Regions from separate parts of the Microbacterium sp. KUDC0406 genome, predicted to be linked through region 2. Evidence: predicted binding sites of a transcription regulator. Region 2 holds the regulator's gene; the other holds the start of a gene.

Region 1 (8,344 bases), 850 kb from region 2:
CACCAGCACCGAGGTGGCGCTGAGCGCCGACACGACGATCACGGGCACAGCCGCGGCCACCACCGCCGATGTCAAGACCGGACTGTGCGTGACGGCCATGGGTGAGGCCGACGACGCCGGCGGTTACGACGCCACGTCGCTGGCCCTCTCCGACCCCGACAGCAGCGGCGAGTGCACCGGCGCGTTCCCCGGTGGCGGGCGGATGCCCGGTGCGAACAGCGGTCAGGGAGGCGACTCCGAATGACGAACGACGACGACCTGTTCGACGCACTCGCCGGAACCGGCGACGAGTCATCCCCTGCGGAACGTGAGCCCCTGGGCGCGCGACTGCGGCATGGCACCGGGGCGCTCTTCGGCCGGCGCCGCAATCGCGTGATCGTCGGCGTCACCGTGACCGCGGTGGTGCTGGCATCCGGGACCACCGCGGTGTACGCCGCCACGCAGGGCGGCGACGGGAACTACCGCACCGCGGTCGCGGAGAAGGCCGATGTCACCGAGGCTCTGGATCTGTCCGGTCAGCTCGCGTCGGCGAACAGCGCCGATGTGGCCTTCCAGGTGGACGGCACGGTCTCCTCGGTGTCCGTCGCGCTCGGCGATGAGGTGAAGGCCGGGCAGAACCTCGCCACCCTGGACACCGGCGACCTGCAGGATGCCGTGACGAAGGCGGAGGATGCCGTGGCCGCGGCCGCGCAGACTCTCGAGGACGATCTGGAGGCGCAGGCGAACGGCACGGACTCCTCCGAGTCCGGCGCAGCGTCTCGTTCCGTCACGCCGCCGTCCGACAGCGCCGAGCAGGACGCACCCGATGGCTCGAGGTCTGGTGGTTCGACGCCGGGCGGCTCCACGCCCGGCGGCTCGACGACCGGCGGCGGGTCCGATGGGGGCGACGGTTCCGGATCCGGCGACGGAGACGGCGGAGAGAACGATGCCGAGACGGAGGCCTCGATCCAAGCCGTCACCGAGGCCCAGCAGAACCTTCTCACGGTGTACGAGCAGTCCGTGACCGCCGGCGAGGCTTCCACCGCGGCACTCGCCTCGGCGCGGGAGGTCTGCGCACCGTTCCTCGACGCGACGCTGGAGTTGCCCGCCGACGACGGCTACGACGCGACGGAGGATCCCGAGGCTCCTGCCGTCGATGATGCGACCATCGCCGCGCTGCAGAATGCGCTGAAAGACGCACAGGGCCGGCTGACCGACTGCCAGGATGCCGTCGCCACGACGCAGACCGCCCAGGAGTCCACCGAAGAGGCGAACGGCGCGGTCACGGATGCCGCAGAAGCTCTGAACGATGCGGTCGCGGCTCTGGAGGAGCAGCTTTCGTCTGCGGACCAGCCGACGGATGGATCGGGAGACGACTCGTCGCCGACGGCGGGCTCCGACGGGACGACGGCGAGCACCGACGGAACGACGGCGAGCACGAGCGCCTTCAGCTCGGCCCTGGTGATCCGCACCGCTGCAGTGACGAGCACCGCCGCCCCCGGCGAGATGGCCGGAGATTCCGCGGGATCCGGCACGATCACCGCCGAACGGATCCTCGCCGATCAGGCAGCGATCGACTCCGCCGAGGCGCAGCTCGCCATCGCGAAGCAGGATCTCGGGTTCGCCACGCTCACGAGCCCCATCGAGGGCACCATCGTCGCGGTGAGCCTCGCCACCGGTGACGATGTCACAGCGGGTTCCGACAGCGCGGTGATCACCGTCCAGAGCGCCGGCGGCTACATCGTCGACGCGAGCGTCGGCCTGTCGATGATCTCCAAGATCGAGGTGGGTCAGACCGGCACCGTCGCACTGCCGGCATTCGGTGCCAGTTATGACGCCACCGTCGCATCGATCGGCGTGCTCAACACGTCATCGAGCTCCACGCCGTCGTACACGGTGACCCTCGCCGTGGATGCAGGGGATGACGAGCCCCGAATCGGCGCGACCGCCACGGCGACCGTGCAGCTCGCGTCGGCGACCGGTGTCCTGACCGTGCCGACGTCCGCGGTGACACGATCCGGCTCCACCGCGACGGTCCAGGTGCTGACGGATGGAGCGCCGAAGCAGACGGTCATCACACTCGGCGCGATCGGCGCCGAACGCGCCGAGATCACCGATGGCCTTGCCGTCGGCGACGTCGTCGTGCTCGCGGATCTCGATCAGAAGATCACCTCGGACGACACCTCCGGCAGCGGCGGACGCACTGCTGGACGCTTCAGCTCGGGGGACTTCCCGTCCCCCGGGTCCGGGTTCAGCGACGGTGGCGACTTCCCCGCACCCCCGGGAAGCTGATCCCCAGGTCCGAGTGCGCCGAGGGGAGAACGTTCCCCCTCGGCTCACTCGGACTCGGTGAACCGCACCCGCGCGACCGAGCCGGCGGATGACGCTTCACGGAGGGCGGTGCGGGCCGCGTTCATCGCGACCGAGCCACCGAATCCGCGTCGCGACAGCTGACCGACCAGGCGCCGCAGCGCCGTGTCGGGATCGAGCCGCGCCATGGACCGGGCCTTGCCCCTCGCGTACTCGAGCGCTCGCTCGGTGTCGTCGTCCGGCAGGTCGGCGAGGGCCTCGTCGATGATGTCCCTGGGGATGCCCCGTTGCGCAAGAGAACGCGAGAGCGCGACGCGACCCTGTCCCTTCCGTTCGACGCCCGAGGTGACGAGGTGACCGGCGAGCGTGCGATCGTCGAGGTACCTGCGACGTTCGAAGTCGTCGATCACCTGATCGACCTGATCGCCGTCGAGGCCCGAGGTTCGCAGGGCGATACGTGCCTCCGACACCGACAGGGCACGGCTGCGGAGCTTGCGAACGAGGTTCTCCTCGGCACGGAATCGCAGCTCGTCGGGATCGGGGACGGTCTCTTCGCTTTCGGCGTCCGCGAGGTGCGGGGCGTCCGTGGGCCGGAGTGCACGCAGGCGCGGGGCGGCGTCCGGTCTCGTCTCTTCTCGCGACATGCGCGTGTGTGCACCGTACGCGGGATGCCGGGCGCCCGGGTCGGTGGGGTGCTCCGCGTCGCCCTCGTCCCAGGTGGAGCGCCAGAGTCCGGCGTCACCGGTGCGCCGTGGGACGGTGCTGCCTGCCTTCTCCGCAGTCGGTGCGGACTCCTCCTCCGTGGGGCCCTCTTCCGCGTCGCGCGATGGTCGAGGCGCGGAAGACGATCCGAACAACGGGATCACGGGGGCGAGACGATCGTCGTCGCCCCCGTCACGCATAGCTCACCCCGGTTGTTGAGCGACGCCGAAGCACGGTTGCTGAGCGACGCCGAAACATCAGGCCGGGCGGCGCTGAGCCAGCTCGTCGGCGGCGGACTCGGCCGGATCAGCCGCCCCGCCGATGCCGAGCTTCTGCTTGATCTGCGTCTCGATCGCCAGGGCGATGTCGTCGTTGTTGATCAGGAAGTTACGGGCGTTCTCCTTGCCCTGACCGAGCTGGTCGCCGTCGTAGGTGTACCAGGACCCCGACTTCTTGACGATGCCGTGCTCGACACCGAAGTCGATCAGGCTGCCTTCGCGGGAGATGCCGACCCCGTACAGGATGTCGAACTCGGCCTGCTTGAACGGCGGTGCCATCTTGTTCTTGACGACCTTGACGCGGGTGCGGTTTCCGACCGCGTCAGAGCCGTCCTTCAGGGTCTCGATGCGACGGATGTCGAGGCGCACCGACGCGTAGAACTTCAGCGCCTTGCCGCCGGCGGTGGTCTCGGGAGAACCGAAGAACACGCCGATCTTCTCGCGCAGCTGGTTGATGAAGATCGCAGTGGTCTTGGTCTGGTTCAGCCCACCGGTCAGCTTGCGGAGGGCCTGCGACATGAGGCGGGCCTGCAGACCGACGTGCGAATCACCCATCTCGCCCTCGATCTCGGCACGGGGCACCAGGGCCGCCACGGAGTCGATGACGACCAGGTCGATCGCACCCGAACGGATCAGCATGTCAGCGATCTCGAGCGCCTGCTCACCGGTGTCGGGCTGAGAGACCAGCAGCTGGTCGATGTCGACGCCGAGCTTCTTCGCGTACTCGGGGTCGAGCGCGTGCTCCGCGTCGATGAAGGCGGCGATGCCGCCGGCACGCTGGGCGTTGGCGATCGCGTGCAGCGTCAACGTGGTCTTACCCGAGGACTCCGGGCCGTAGATCTCGATGATGCGACCGCGCGGCAGTCCTCCGATGCCGAGGGCGACGTCCAGCGCGATCGATCCGGTGGGGATGACCTCGACCGGCGCGCGCTCGTCGCTGCCCAGTCGCATGACCGAGCCCTTTCCGAACTGGCGGTCGATCTGGGAGAGGGCGGATTCCAGGGCCTTCTCGCGGTCTGCGGGTGAGGGCATGACGTGCTCCTTCGTGCTCGAGTTCTGCCGCCTGTAGGCTGTCGCGCCCGACTCCGGCGGGGTCGGATCTGCGACAAGGCGTATGGCTTCAGGCCATGTCTTCACCGTACGAGGGGCCACCGACATCGCATCGGTGATACCCCCTGCTGTGGGAAGACTCCGGCAGGAACCCATCTGTGCAGAACGATACGCGCCCATCGAACACTTCTTCGACGACACGCCGCCGCAGCATCGATCAGAAGTGCGGTTGGACGGGACCGGTCAGTTCTTGCGCGGCTCCAGGCGCCCCACACCGTATCGCCGGCTCTGCGGCACATCGACCTCTTCGCACAGCGCGAGCCAGATCTCGCGCGGCGGCACACCGGCATCCAGCGCTTCGACGGCCGTGCGGCCGAGGCCGCCGAGCACGAGATCCTGAGTCAGGGCCGTTGCACGCGCGCCGAACTCGTCGTCGACGGCGCGCAGGAACTCACTGCGTCGCATCCGCGGTCAGCGCAGCGAGAGCTCGGGCTCGACCGAGGCGACCAGGTCGTCGGGCACCACGTCGGGGAAGACCTGCAGGCCCTCGAGCACCGAGATGCGGTCGCCGACCTCACGCATGATGATCGAGATGGGGACGTCGAGGGCCTCGGCGACCGATGCGAGGATCTCGCTGGACGCCTCCTTCTGACCGCGCTCGACCTCGCTGAGGTAGCCGAGGGCGACGGATGCCTTGCTCGCGACCTGCCGGAGCGTGCGCCCCTTCTGCAGGCGGAAGTCCCTGAGCACATCGCCGATCTCCTGTCGTACAAGGATCATCGGAACCTCCTCTCCATCGTCTCCGCCGGCTGTCGCGCCGAACGGATCGCCAGTCTAACCCCACCCGGGGTCTTCGAATCTACTGTTTCTCTCTGTGGTTCGGATGTGAGCGTTCGCCGTGTCATCAGCACATCTGGAAGAACCGGGAAGACGCCGCCGCTATTCCCTCACCAGTTCGAGAGCTGCGGCGATCGCGGCATCCGCGCTGCGACGGCGCACCTGTGCGCGATCACCGTCGAACACGAACGACCGCACCACCCGCCCCACGGGTGTCGCGACACCGACGTGCACCGTGCCGACCGGCTGACCGTCGGGCGAGTCGGGGCCGGCGATGCCGGTGGTGCTGATGCCCACGTCGGCGGGACGCCCGTCGACCAGGACCGTCCTTCGAACACCGTCGGCCATCTGCGCTGCGACGTCCGGATGCACCGGGCCGTGGGCGTCGAGCAGGACCTGGTCGACGCCCAGAAGGCTGTGCTTGACGGGGGTGGCGTAGGCGACCACGGCACCGAGCAGGGCGTTCGACGCGCCGGGGACCGAGACCAGCTCGGCCGACACCGCTCCCCCGGTGAGGGATTCCGCGACACCGAGGGTCCACCCGCGGCTGCGCAGCGCGCCGATCAGTTCCGCAGCATCGCTCATCCGCGTGCCGCGCGCGATCCGCGCACCTGCGCGACGATGTAGTCGATGCCGCTCGCCACGGTGAGAACGAGGGCGGTGATCATCAGCGTCTGGGTCACGACGATCCAGGCCGGCATCCCGACCAGGACGTGCAGCGGCAGCAGCGCCCAGCTCAGCGCCACCGCCTGGACGACGGTCTTGATCTTGCCCATCCACGCCGCTGCGACGACGTGCTCGCTCCGGATCATGAGTCGGTGCACGGTGATGCCCCACTCGCGGATCAGGATGATGATGACGATCCACCACGGCACCTCGGCCAGGATCGCGAGCCCGATGAATCCGGCGCCGGTCAGCAGCTTGTCGGCGATCGGGTCCCACAGCTTGCCGAAGTCGCTGACGATGTCGTACCTGCGCGCGAGGTACCCGTCCACCCAGTCGGTCGAGATCGCGATGACGAACAGCACGGCGGAGATCCAGCGCAGCACGGGCTGGGCCTCGCCGTACGTACCGCCCATGAGCAGGAGCACGAGGAACACCGCCGCGAGCGGGATGCGGGCGACGGTGATCGCGTTGGGGAGCTGCCGGGGAATGGCCATCAGTCGCGCCCCGTGAGGCCCCAGGCGTCCTCATCGCCGTCGCCCTCGACGACCGGCAGGCCGTCGTACTGCGCCTCGAGGGGATCGCGCGGGTACGGATCAGCGGCATCCGTCGCCGGGGTCTGCGGTGCCGGAGAGGCGGCCGGAGCAGAGGAGGGGGCCGGTTCGCCCCGCAGCCGCGCGATCACCTCCGGCAGCCGCTCGGAGGTCACCAGCACATCGCGGGCCTTCGATCCCTCGGAAGGGCCGACGATCTCACGGGACTCCAGCAGATCCATCAGACGCCCGGCCTTGGCGAATCCGACACGGAGCTTGCGCTGCAGCATCGAGGTCGAGCCGAACTGCGAGGTGACGATGAGCTCGGCTGCGGCCAGCAGGAGTTCGAGGTCGTCGCCGATGTCCTCGTCGACCTCCTTCTTCGCTGCTCCCGCCGCCTCCTGCACGTCGGGACGATACTCGGGGCGCGCCTGCCCGGTGACATGCTTGACGACGGCGTCGATCTCGCTCTCCTGCACCCACGCGCCCTGCAGGCGGAAAGGCTTGGACGACCCCATCGGAGAGAACAGCGCGTCGCCCTGCCCGATCAGCTTGTCGGCGCCGGGGCTGTCGAGGATGACGCGGCTGTCGGTGACGCTCGTCACGGCGAACGCGAGTCGCGACGGGACGTTGGCCTTGATCAGACCGGTCACGACGTCGACGCTCGGACGCTGCGTGGCCAGCACCAGGTGGATGCCGGAGGCACGAGCGAGCTGGGTGATTCTGACGATCGAATCCTCGACGTCGCGGGGCGCGACCATCATCAGGTCGGCGAGCTCGTCCACCACGACCAGCAGATAGGGGTACGGCTTGAGCACGCGCTCACTGCCCGCGGGGACCTCGACCTCGCCGTTGCGCACGGCCTTGTTGAAGTCGTCGATGTGCCGGAAGCCGAACGACGCCAGGTCGTCGTACCGCATGTCCATCTCCTTCACGACCCACTGCAGCGCCTCGGCGGCCTTCTTCGGGTTCGTGATGATGGGCGTGATCAGGTGCGGCACTCCGGTGTAGCTGGTGAGCTCCACGCGCTTCGGGTCGATCAGCACCATCCGCACGTCGGCGGGACGCGCCCGCATCAGCAGACTGGTGATCATCGAGTTCACGAAGCTGGACTTGCCCGAGCCGGTGGAACCGGCCACGAGGAGGTGCGGCATCTTCGCGAGGTTGGCGACCACGAAATTGCCGCCCACGTCCTTGCCGACGCCGATCGTCAGCGGATGGGTGCTCTTCTGCGCCGCTGGAGAGCGCAGCACGTCACCCAGCGACACCGTCTCGCGGTCGGTGTTGGGGATCTCGATGCCGATCGCGCTCTTGCCCGGGATCGGCGAGAGGATGCGCACGTCGTTCGACGCCACCGCATAGGCGAAGTTGTTGCTCAGCTGCAGGATCTTCTCGACCTTGACGCCGTGCCCGACCTCGACCTCGTACTGCGTGACCGTCGGGCCGCGCGAGAACCCGGTCACCTTCGCGTCGACGTTGAACTGGGTGAGCACGTTGGTGATCTGCTGCACGATGCGGTCGTTCGCCTCGGAGCGCGCCACCGACGGCGGGCCCTCGGCGAGCACGGACGGTGCCGGCAGCACGTACGGCGCGGCCGGCGGCTGCGGGCCGTTCTGACCCGGACCCGCCGTGCCGAAGCCGTCGAAGCCCGGCAGTTCGCCCGTCGTGCCCGAGTCGTCCATCAGTGCCGTCGCGCTGTTCTGCTCGTCCAGCAGCTGCGTCAGTGCACTGACGTCGGTGAGCACCTCGGTCGCCGCATCCGAGGGGTCGTCGACGATGATCGCCTGGTCGTAGGCCGTCTTGGCGGTGGGCTCGTCGAGCAGGGCGGTGATCGCCTTCGAGTCGACGTCGTCGTCGGGGTCCTCCTCGCGACCGGTCTTGTTCCGCCGCCACCAGGGCAGCACGCCGTCGTCCTCGTCCGGCGTCTCGTCCGCGGCATCCGCCGTCTTCTCGGCGCGCTCACGGCGCTCGGCGCCGAACATCCAGGCGTAC
Region 2 (8,344 bases):
CTCGTGCCGGTCTATGCCGAGCTGCTGGCGAAGCTGAAGGCGGCCGGCGCCGAGTGGGTGCAGCTGGACGAGCCCGCTCTGGTCAGCGAGTCGCTCCCCGCCTCCACCGCCGGAGCTCGGCGAGGCAGCCGGCCGCGCGTACGCGGTGCTCGGTGAGAGCGCGGATCGCCCGCAGATCTTCGTCGCCGCGCCGTACGCGTCGCTCGACGGCAACCTCGCGGTGCTCGCCGCCGCACCGATCGAGGCCATCGGCGTCGACCTCGTCCGCGGCACCGTGCCGCAGGCCGTGCGCGGCCTGTCCGAGAAGACCCTCGTCGGCGGCGTGATCGACGGCCACAACATCTGGCGCGGCGATCTCGCCGGCGCGTTCTCCACGCTCGAGCAGCTGCGCGACCTGGGCGCCGCCGCCGTGGCGGCATCCACCTCCACCTCGCTGCTGCACGTGCCGCACGACGTCGAGGACGAGTCGAAGCTCGACGAGCGTCTGGTCTCGTGGCTGGCCTTCGCCGACCAGAAGGTCGGCCAGGTCGTCACCCTGGCCCGCGGTCTCGTCGCGGGTGGCGACGCGATCGCCGCCGAGCTGGATGCCGCGACCGCAGCTCTCGCGGACCGCCGCAGCGCCCCCGGTGTGCGCGACGGCGCCGTGCGCTCCCGCGCCCTCGGCGAGGGGGACTTCTCCCGTGCCGACTTCGCGGACCGCGAGGCCGCGCAGGAGGCGCTGGAGCTCCCGGCGCTGCCGCTGACCACGATCGGCTCGTTCCCGCAGACCGGCGACATCCGCCGCGCTCGCGCGCAGCACACTCGCGGCGAGCTGTCGGCCGAGGCGTACGAGACCTTCCTGAAGGCCGAGATCGACCGCGTCGTCGAGCTGCAGGAGGAGCTGGGCCTGGACGTGCTGGTGCACGGCGAGCCCGAGCGCAACGACATGGTGCAGTACTTCGCCGAGAACCTGGACGGCTTCGCCGTCACCGAGAACGGCTGGGTGCAGTCCTACGGCTCGCGTGCCACGCGTCCGTCGATCCTGTGGGGCGACGTCTCGCGTCCGGCGCCGATCACCGTGGACTGGGCGACGTACGCGCAGTCGCTGTCGACGAAGCCGGTCAAGGGCATGCTCACCGGTCCCGTCACGATCCTGGCGTGGTCGTTCGTCCGCGATGACCAGCCGCTCGGCGAGACCGCGAACCAGGTCGCCCTGGCGCTGCGCGACGAGATCACCGACCTCGAGGCCGCGGGCATCGCGATCATCCAGGTCGACGAGCCGGCGCTGCGCGAGCTGCTCCCGCTGAAGACGGCTGATCAGCCGGCCTACCTGGACTGGTCTGTGCGCTCGTTCCGGCTGTCCACGGGCGGCGCCGAGGTGGGCACGCAGATCCACACCCATCTCTGCTACTCGGAGTTCGGTGTGGTCATCGACGCGATCCGAGCGCTCGACGCCGACGTCACTTCGATCGAGGCGGCCCGCAGCCGCATGGAGGTCGTCACCGACATCGCCGGCTCCGGCTTCGACCACGGCATCGGCCCCGGTGTCTACGACATCCACTCGCCGCGCGTGCCGTCGGTCGACGAGGTCGAGGGCCTTCTGCGCCGTGCCGCCGACGAGATCCCGGTGCGCCGCCTGTGGGTCAACCCGGACTGCGGCCTGAAGACCCGTGGCTACGACGAGACCGTCGCCTCGCTGCGCAACATCGTCGAGGCGACCCGCCGGGTCCGCGAGGACGTGTCGGCCACCGTGTGACCTTCACCCTGGTTCGGGGCGAATTCTCCCGTTCGGGGCGGCACAGCTCCGCCCCGGATGCGGGAATCCGCCCCGAACCCGGTCGGCGACGAGCCGCAAAGCAGAAGGCGCGGCGCCCCCGAAGGGGCGCCGCGCCTTCTGCGCCGGTACCGTCAGACCGCGCGGAGCACCGCGACGACCTTGCCGAGGACGACGGCGTCGTCGCCGAGGATCGGCTCGAAGGACGAGTTCCGCGGCAGCAGCCAGGTGTGCCCGTCTCGCTGCCGGAAAGTCTTGACGGTGGCCTCGCCGTCGAGCATGGCCGCGACGATCTCGCCGTTCTCGGCGGTGTTCTGCGAGCGCACGACGACCCAGTCGCCGTCGCAGATCGCGGCGTCGATCATCGACTCGCCGTTCACCTTCAGCATGAACAGATCGCCCTTGCCCACCAGCTGCCTGGGCAGAGGGAAGATCTCCTCGACCTGCTGCTCTGCGGTGATCGGCACACCGGCGGCGATCTGCCCCACCAGCGGCACCAGGGCAGCGTCGCCGACCGGAGGAGCGGCGTCGGCGGGGTTCTCGGTGCTGGTGCCCGGCAGGTCGATCAGCACCTCCATCGCGCGGGTCTTGCCCGGGTCGCGGCGCAGATAGCCGCTCAGCTCGAGCTGCCCGAGCTGATGGGTGACACTGGAGAGCGACTTGAGCCCCACCGCATCGCCGATCTCGCGCATGCTCGGCGGATACCCGTGCGTGGCGATCGAGGTCTGGATGACCTCGAGGATGGCCAGCTGCTTCGCGCTCAGGCTCTTACGGCGCCGGGTGCGCGGCACCTCGGATGCGTTGCCTGCGATGTCGCTCATCGGTGCTCCTTCGTGCGCCGGCCCACCGCGCTCCGAGAGCGTGCCGATTCGAATGTCGGTGGTCCGTGATGGTGTGTCGTTATCGAAACCGTATCCGAGAAGTCGCAGAAACCGGAAGATCTGTTCGAGCGTGTCGATGAACTCGGGGTTCGGATTTCGAAGAACGCTTGACAAGTGTTCGATATCGAAGATAAGTTCGGAACACAGCTTCGCATCCGCCGTTCCCGGCCGAGCGGCGGATGCGAAAGCTGATCCACCTGACGAGGAGCACGACATGAGCACCATCGGCATCGCGACGACCGGCATCGCCCCCTCCCGCACGGCCGGGACGCGCACGCGGCTGCGGATGACGCGCCGAGGCCGCCGGCTGCTGAGCGCTGTCGCCGCCGCTCCCGTCGCGCTCGGCATCGCCTACGCGGGCATCGCCGGCGGCTCCGCGCTGGCCTCTGGCGAGCACGCTGCACCGGTCGAGTTCGACACCGTCATGGTGATGCCCGGAGACACACTGTGGTCGATCGCGGGAGAGGTCGCCCCCGGCGCCGACCCGCGCGACGTGATCGACGACATCAGCAGCCTGAACAACCTTCCCGGCGGCACGCTCCAGGTCGGGCAGGAGCTCGCCGTCCCTTCGCGTTACACGGACTGAAGAAGACACGTAGCCGTCCTAGCATTGGGGAGTGACCTCACTCGACGAGCTGCCCCTCCGCGATGACCTGCGCGGACTCACTCCCTACGGCGCGCCGCAGGCGCCCCTGCCGGTGGCGCTGAACGTCAACGAGAACACCCATCCCGTGCCGGACGACGTCGCCGCGCAGATCGTCGCGGATGTCGCCGTCGCGCTGCAAGAGGTGAACCGCTACCCGGACCGCGAGTTCACTCGCCTGCGCGAGGGGTTCGCGACCTACCTCGGACACGGCCTGCGCCCGGAGCAGATCTGGGCGGGCAACGGCTCGAACGAGGTGCTCCAGCACGTCCTGCAGGCCTTCGGCGGTCCGAGACGCACGGCGTTCGGCTTCGCGCCCACCTACTCGATGTACCCGCTGATCTCGCAGGGCACCGGAGCGCGCTGGATCGCAGGAAGGCGGAACGCCGACTACACGATCGATGCGGCGGATGCAGCGGCGCAGGTCGCCGCCGTCGACCCCGACATCGTGATCCTGTGCGCGCCGAACAACCCCACAGGCACGCCGCTCGGCCTGGACGTCGTCGAGGCCGTGTACGACGTCGCCCGGGGTGTGGTGATCGTCGACGAGGCGTATCAGGAGTTCGCGCCGAAGGACGCGCCCTCGGCTCTCACCCTGCTCGAGGGGCGTCCTCGCCTCGCCGTCTCGCGCACGATGAGCAAGGCCTTCGCGTTCGCAGGAGCCCGCGTCGGCTACCTCGCCGCAGACCCGGTGTTCATCGACGCGCTGCGCCTGGTGCGGCTGCCGTACCACCTGAGTGCGCTGACCCAGGCTGCGGCGACCGCCGCTCTGCGCAACTCCGGCACGATGCTGCGCATGGTGGACGAGATCGTCGTGCAGCGCGATCGCATCACCACCGGCCTCGCCCGGCTCGGCTATCAGCCGCACGAGTCGTGGTCCAACTTCGTGCTGTTCGGCGGGGTCGACGACCCGCGGGCGACCTGGCAGGCGCTCTACGACCGCGGTGTGCTGATCCGCGACATCGGCATCCCCGGGCATCTGCGGGTCAGCGCGGGCACCGAGCCGGAGACCAGCGCCTTCCTCGACGCCATGGCCTCGATAGGATCGGCAGCATGAGCGACCGCACCGCCAGCCGCACCCGCGGGACATCCGAGTCCACCGTCGAGCTCGAGCTGAACCTCGACGGCACCGGCCGCAGCAGCATCGACACCTCCGTGCCGTTCTTCGATCACCTGCTGACGGCGTTCGCGAAGCACTCGCTCACCGATCTCACCGTGCGAGCCTCGGGCGACACGCACATCGACGCGCACCACACCGTGGAGGACGTCTCGATCGTCCTGGGCGACGCGATCCGGGAGGCGCTCGGCGACAAGGCGGGCATCTCCCGCTACGGCGATGCCCTGGTGCCGCTCGACGAGGCACTGGCGCAGACGGTCGTCGACATCTCCGGACGCCCCTATCTGGTGCACTCGGGTGAGCCGGAGGGCTTCGAGTACCACCTCATCGGGGGGCACTTCACCGGGTCGCTGGTGCGTCACTCCTTCGAGGCGATCACCTTCCACGCCGGGCTGACCGTGCACGTGCGGGTGCTCGGCGGTCGCGACCCGCACCACATCGCCGAGGCCGAGTTCAAGGCGTTCGCACGCGCGTTCCGTCAGGCCAAGGCCCTCGACCCGCTCGTGGATGGCATCCCGTCGACGAAGGGCGCGCTCTGATGGCCGGGGCAGCGCAGTGAGCCGCGCTCCGCGCGTCGCCGTCTTCGACTACGAGTCCGGCAACGTGCATTCCGCTGTGAAGGCGCTGGCCGCCGCCGGTGCGGATGTCGAGCTGACGGGCGACCGCGGCAGGGCGCTCGAAGCCGACGGACTGTTCGTCCCCGGCGTGGGCGCTTTCGCAGCCGTGGCCGACGCCCTGCGCGCGCACGGCGGCGACGAGATCATCGAGCGCCGGCTGGCCGGCGGTCGCGCCGTGCTCGGCGTGTGCGTGGGCATGCAGGTCATGTTCGAGCGCGGTGTCGAGCGGGGACAGGATGCCGAGGGCCTCGGCGAGTGGCCGGGGACCGTCACCGAGCTCGACTCCCCGGTGCTGCCGCACATGGGCTGGAACACCGTCGAGCCGGGCGAGGGCACGGTCCTGTTCCGCGGTATCGAGCAGGAGCGGTTCTACTTCGTGCACTCCTTCGCCGCCAAGCGCTGGGAGCTCGATGTGCAGGCGCCGTTCCCGCAGCCGGCCGTGACGTACGCCAGCTACGGTGAGCGCTTCCTCGCAGCCGTCGAGAACGGCCCGCTCTCGGCCACGCAGTTCCATCCGGAGAAGTCCGGCGAGGCCGGCATCCGGCTGCTGCGCAACTGGGTCTCCTCGCTGGGTTGAGCGGCGCGTCACACAGGTTTGGTCGCCGCCGGATCACGGACTACTCTCTACTCTCGTGCCCGGGCTCGGGCATCCGATCATCCCGAACAAGGACGACATGAACGATTTCGCGCAGGCCCCCGCTCTGATTCTGCTGCCGGCGGTCGACGTCGCCGGCGGCAAGGCGGTGCGTCTCACCCAGGGCGAGGCGGGTACGGAGACCAGCTACGGCGACCCCGTCGATGCGGCAGGGGAGTGGGTCGACCAGGGCGCCCAGTGGATCCACCTCGTCGACCTGGACGCGGCGTTCGGACGCGGCAGCAATGCCGGCATCCTGCGCAAGGTCATCAAGCAGTACCGCGGCGTGAGCGTGGAGCTCTCCGGCGGGATCCGCGACGACGCCAGTCTCGAGGCCGCGCTGGAGTCCGGCGCGTCCCGCATCAACCTCGGCACCGCCGCGCTGGAGAACCCGGAGTGGGCCGCCGACGTCATCGCCCGCTACGGCGAGGCGGTCGCCGTCGGACTCGACGTGCGCGGCACCACCCTCGCGGCGCGCGGCTGGACCAAGGAGGGCGGCGACCTCTGGGAGGTGCTGGACCGTCTCGAGGATGCCGGCTGCAGCCGTTACGTCGTCACCGACGTGACCAAGGACGGCACGCTGCGCGGACCGAACCTCGACCTGCTGCGCGAGATGACCCAGCGCACTCCGAAGCCCGTCGTGGCCTCGGGCGGCATCTCCAGCCTCGACGACATCGCCGCGCTGCGCGAGCTCGTGCCGCTCGGCGTCGAGGGCGCGATCGTGGGCAAGGCGCTCTACACCGGTGCGTTCACCCTGGCCGAGGCGCTGGATGTCGCCGGCGACTGAGCGTGCCCGTGTCTGACGACTCCTGCGGCCACGGCGACAGCGCCGACTCGGCCGGCGTCCCCTGGGAGGGGCGCAGCTTCGAGTCGAACCCGCATGCCGCCGACGACGGATCGGCGGACCCGGCTCTGCTGGACGCGCTGCTCCGGTTCCGTGAGGGCTCCGGCTCGCAGGTCGCGGTCGTCGACGCCTTCCGGTCTGCGCGGGTGCTGGTCCCGCTGGTCGCCGAGAAGGGCGACGAGGGCGTCGGACCCACGGGGCTTGCAGTCGACAAGACACAGGAGCTCTCGATCGTGACGGTCGCCGCGCCCGACGGACGCCGGGTACAGCCGGTGTTCTCCTCCGTGCACACGATGTCGCGATGGGACGGCACGGCGCGGCCGATCCCCGTCGAGGCCGTGCGCGTGGCGCTGTCGGCCTCGAGCGAGGAGACCGACCTCATCGTCCTCGACCCGGCATCCGAGACCGAGTTCGTGTTCCGCCGGCCTGCCGTCTGGGCGATCGCGCAGGACCAGCGCTGGGAACCGAGCTTCCTCTCTCCGGAGGTGTTCACCGCGCTGCAGGCCAGCGTCGCGCACGAGCTCGCCGTCATCGACGTGCACGTCTCGGCGGGCGATCCGGATGCCAGGATGCGCGGACCCGAGCTGATCGTGACGCTCGAGCTCGTCGACGGCCTGGATCAGCAGACCCTCGACGCCGTGCTCGCCCGCCTCGCGCAGCGCTGGGCGGCCGACGACCGCATCGCCGTGCTCGTCGACTCCCTGAGCGTCAAGCTCACGCGCGCAGCATCCTGAACAGGCCGGGCGTCTGAAGACGCCTGAGCGCTTCGCGCGGAATTGTGCGCCTCACGCGCACGGGATCCGTGACGCGACCCGCGCAAAGCGCACTCTCCCGCGTCAGCCGCTCGCCTGAAGTCGATGGATGCCGCCGGGACGCCGATCAGCTGACCGGTCCGGTCCACTTCTCGCCCGGACCCTTGCCGACCGGGTCGGGAACGGAGGATGCCTCACGGAAGGCGAGCTGCAGCGAACGGAGTCCGTCGCGCAGCGGACGCGCGTGCGCATCGCTGATCTCGGGGGCGCCCGCGGTGATCAGACCCGCGAGGGCGTTGATGAGCTTGCGGGCCTCGTCGAGGTCCAGCTGGCCCTCCGGGTCGTCGGCCAGGCCGAGCTTCACGGCCGCAGCGCTCATCAGATGCACGGACGTGGTGGTGATGACCTCCACCGCGGGGACGTCCGCGATGTCGCGGGTCGCGGCGGATGCGGCCTCCTCCTGCTGCTCCCAGCGCCCGTGGCGCTCGTCGTGGTCGTGGTGCTGGGGCTGGTCCGGGGCAGGAATCGTCACTTCGGGGTGCCTTCTGGTAGACTTCAGCGGGCTCCGGAGCGTCATGCTCCGGCACGAAAGAGGATTCATTCCCACCCGCGCTTGCCGTTCCAGGCTACCGGGTTCTGCGCCCCGCCGGTTCGCCGGTGGAAAGGGTGCACAGCCGGTGCTTCTGATGCATCGGCGGGTGGGGGACTCCGATCTCGCCCGGAACGTCGCACGACGGACCGGTGGCCGAAACCCCACGTCTAAGGAGTTCCGCATCAGCGATCCCCGCACCAATGACCGCATCCGAGTGCCCGAGGTCCGCCTCGTCGGCCCCGGAGGCGAGCAGATCGGCGTCGTCGCCATCCAGGTGGCGCTGCGTCTCGCGCAGGAGGCAGACCTCGACCTCGTCGAGGTGGCTCCCAACTCGAAGCCCCCCGTGGTCAAGATCATGGACTACGGCAAGTTCAAGTACGAGGCTGCGCAGAAGGCGAAGGAAGCGCGCCGCAACCAGGCGAACACCATCCTCAAAGAGGTCCGGTTCCGCCTGAAGATCGAGGCTCACGACTACACGACCAAGCTCAAGCGCGCTGAGGGCTTCCTCAAG

The links. Region 2 encodes LexA, which represses DNA repair genes until DNA is damaged. Its sites were predicted from a motif close to TCGAACANNTGTTCGA; they were not measured.
Region 1: recA (recombinase RecA) is a predicted target of LexA. The motif match lies at 4,499-4,514, and genes of this name have one in related genera.

Annotation. Positions count from the first base shown of each region.
Region 1 covers NZ_CP091138.1:1,407,808-1,416,151, forward strand. The annotation lists gene L2X99_RS07130 (hypothetical protein) at 1-244, shown strand, start outside; gene L2X99_RS07135 (HlyD family efflux transporter periplasmic adaptor subunit) at 241-2,271, shown strand; gene L2X99_RS07140 (regulatory protein RecX) at 2,316-3,191, opposite strand; gene recA (recombinase RecA) at 3,249-4,301, opposite strand; gene L2X99_RS07150 (DUF3046 domain-containing protein) at 4,563-4,784, opposite strand; gene L2X99_RS07155 (helix-turn-helix domain-containing protein) at 4,791-5,099, opposite strand; gene L2X99_RS07160 (CinA family protein) at 5,259-5,741, opposite strand; gene pgsA (CDP-diacylglycerol--glycerol-3-phosphate 3-phosphatidyltransferase) at 5,738-6,316, opposite strand; gene L2X99_RS07170 (DNA translocase FtsK) at 6,316-8,344, opposite strand, start outside.
Region 2 covers NZ_CP091138.1:560,385-568,728, forward strand. The annotation lists partial or broken gene metE (5-methyltetrahydropteroyltriglutamate--homocysteine S-methyltransferase) at 1-1,735, shown strand, start outside; gene lexA (transcriptional repressor LexA) at 1,888-2,574, opposite strand; gene L2X99_RS02965 (LysM peptidoglycan-binding domain-containing protein) at 2,849-3,220, shown strand; gene L2X99_RS02970 (histidinol-phosphate transaminase) at 3,252-4,334, shown strand; gene hisB (imidazoleglycerol-phosphate dehydratase HisB) at 4,331-4,933, shown strand; gene hisH (imidazole glycerol phosphate synthase subunit HisH) at 4,950-5,588, shown strand; gene priA (bifunctional 1-(5-phosphoribosyl)-5-((5-phosphoribosylamino)methylideneamino)imidazole-4-carboxamide isomerase/phosphoribosylanthranilate isomerase PriA) at 5,686-6,432, shown strand; gene L2X99_RS02990 (SseB family protein) at 6,441-7,223, shown strand; gene L2X99_RS02995 (DUF1844 domain-containing protein) at 7,369-7,773, opposite strand; gene infC (translation initiation factor IF-3) at 8,015-8,344, shown strand, end outside.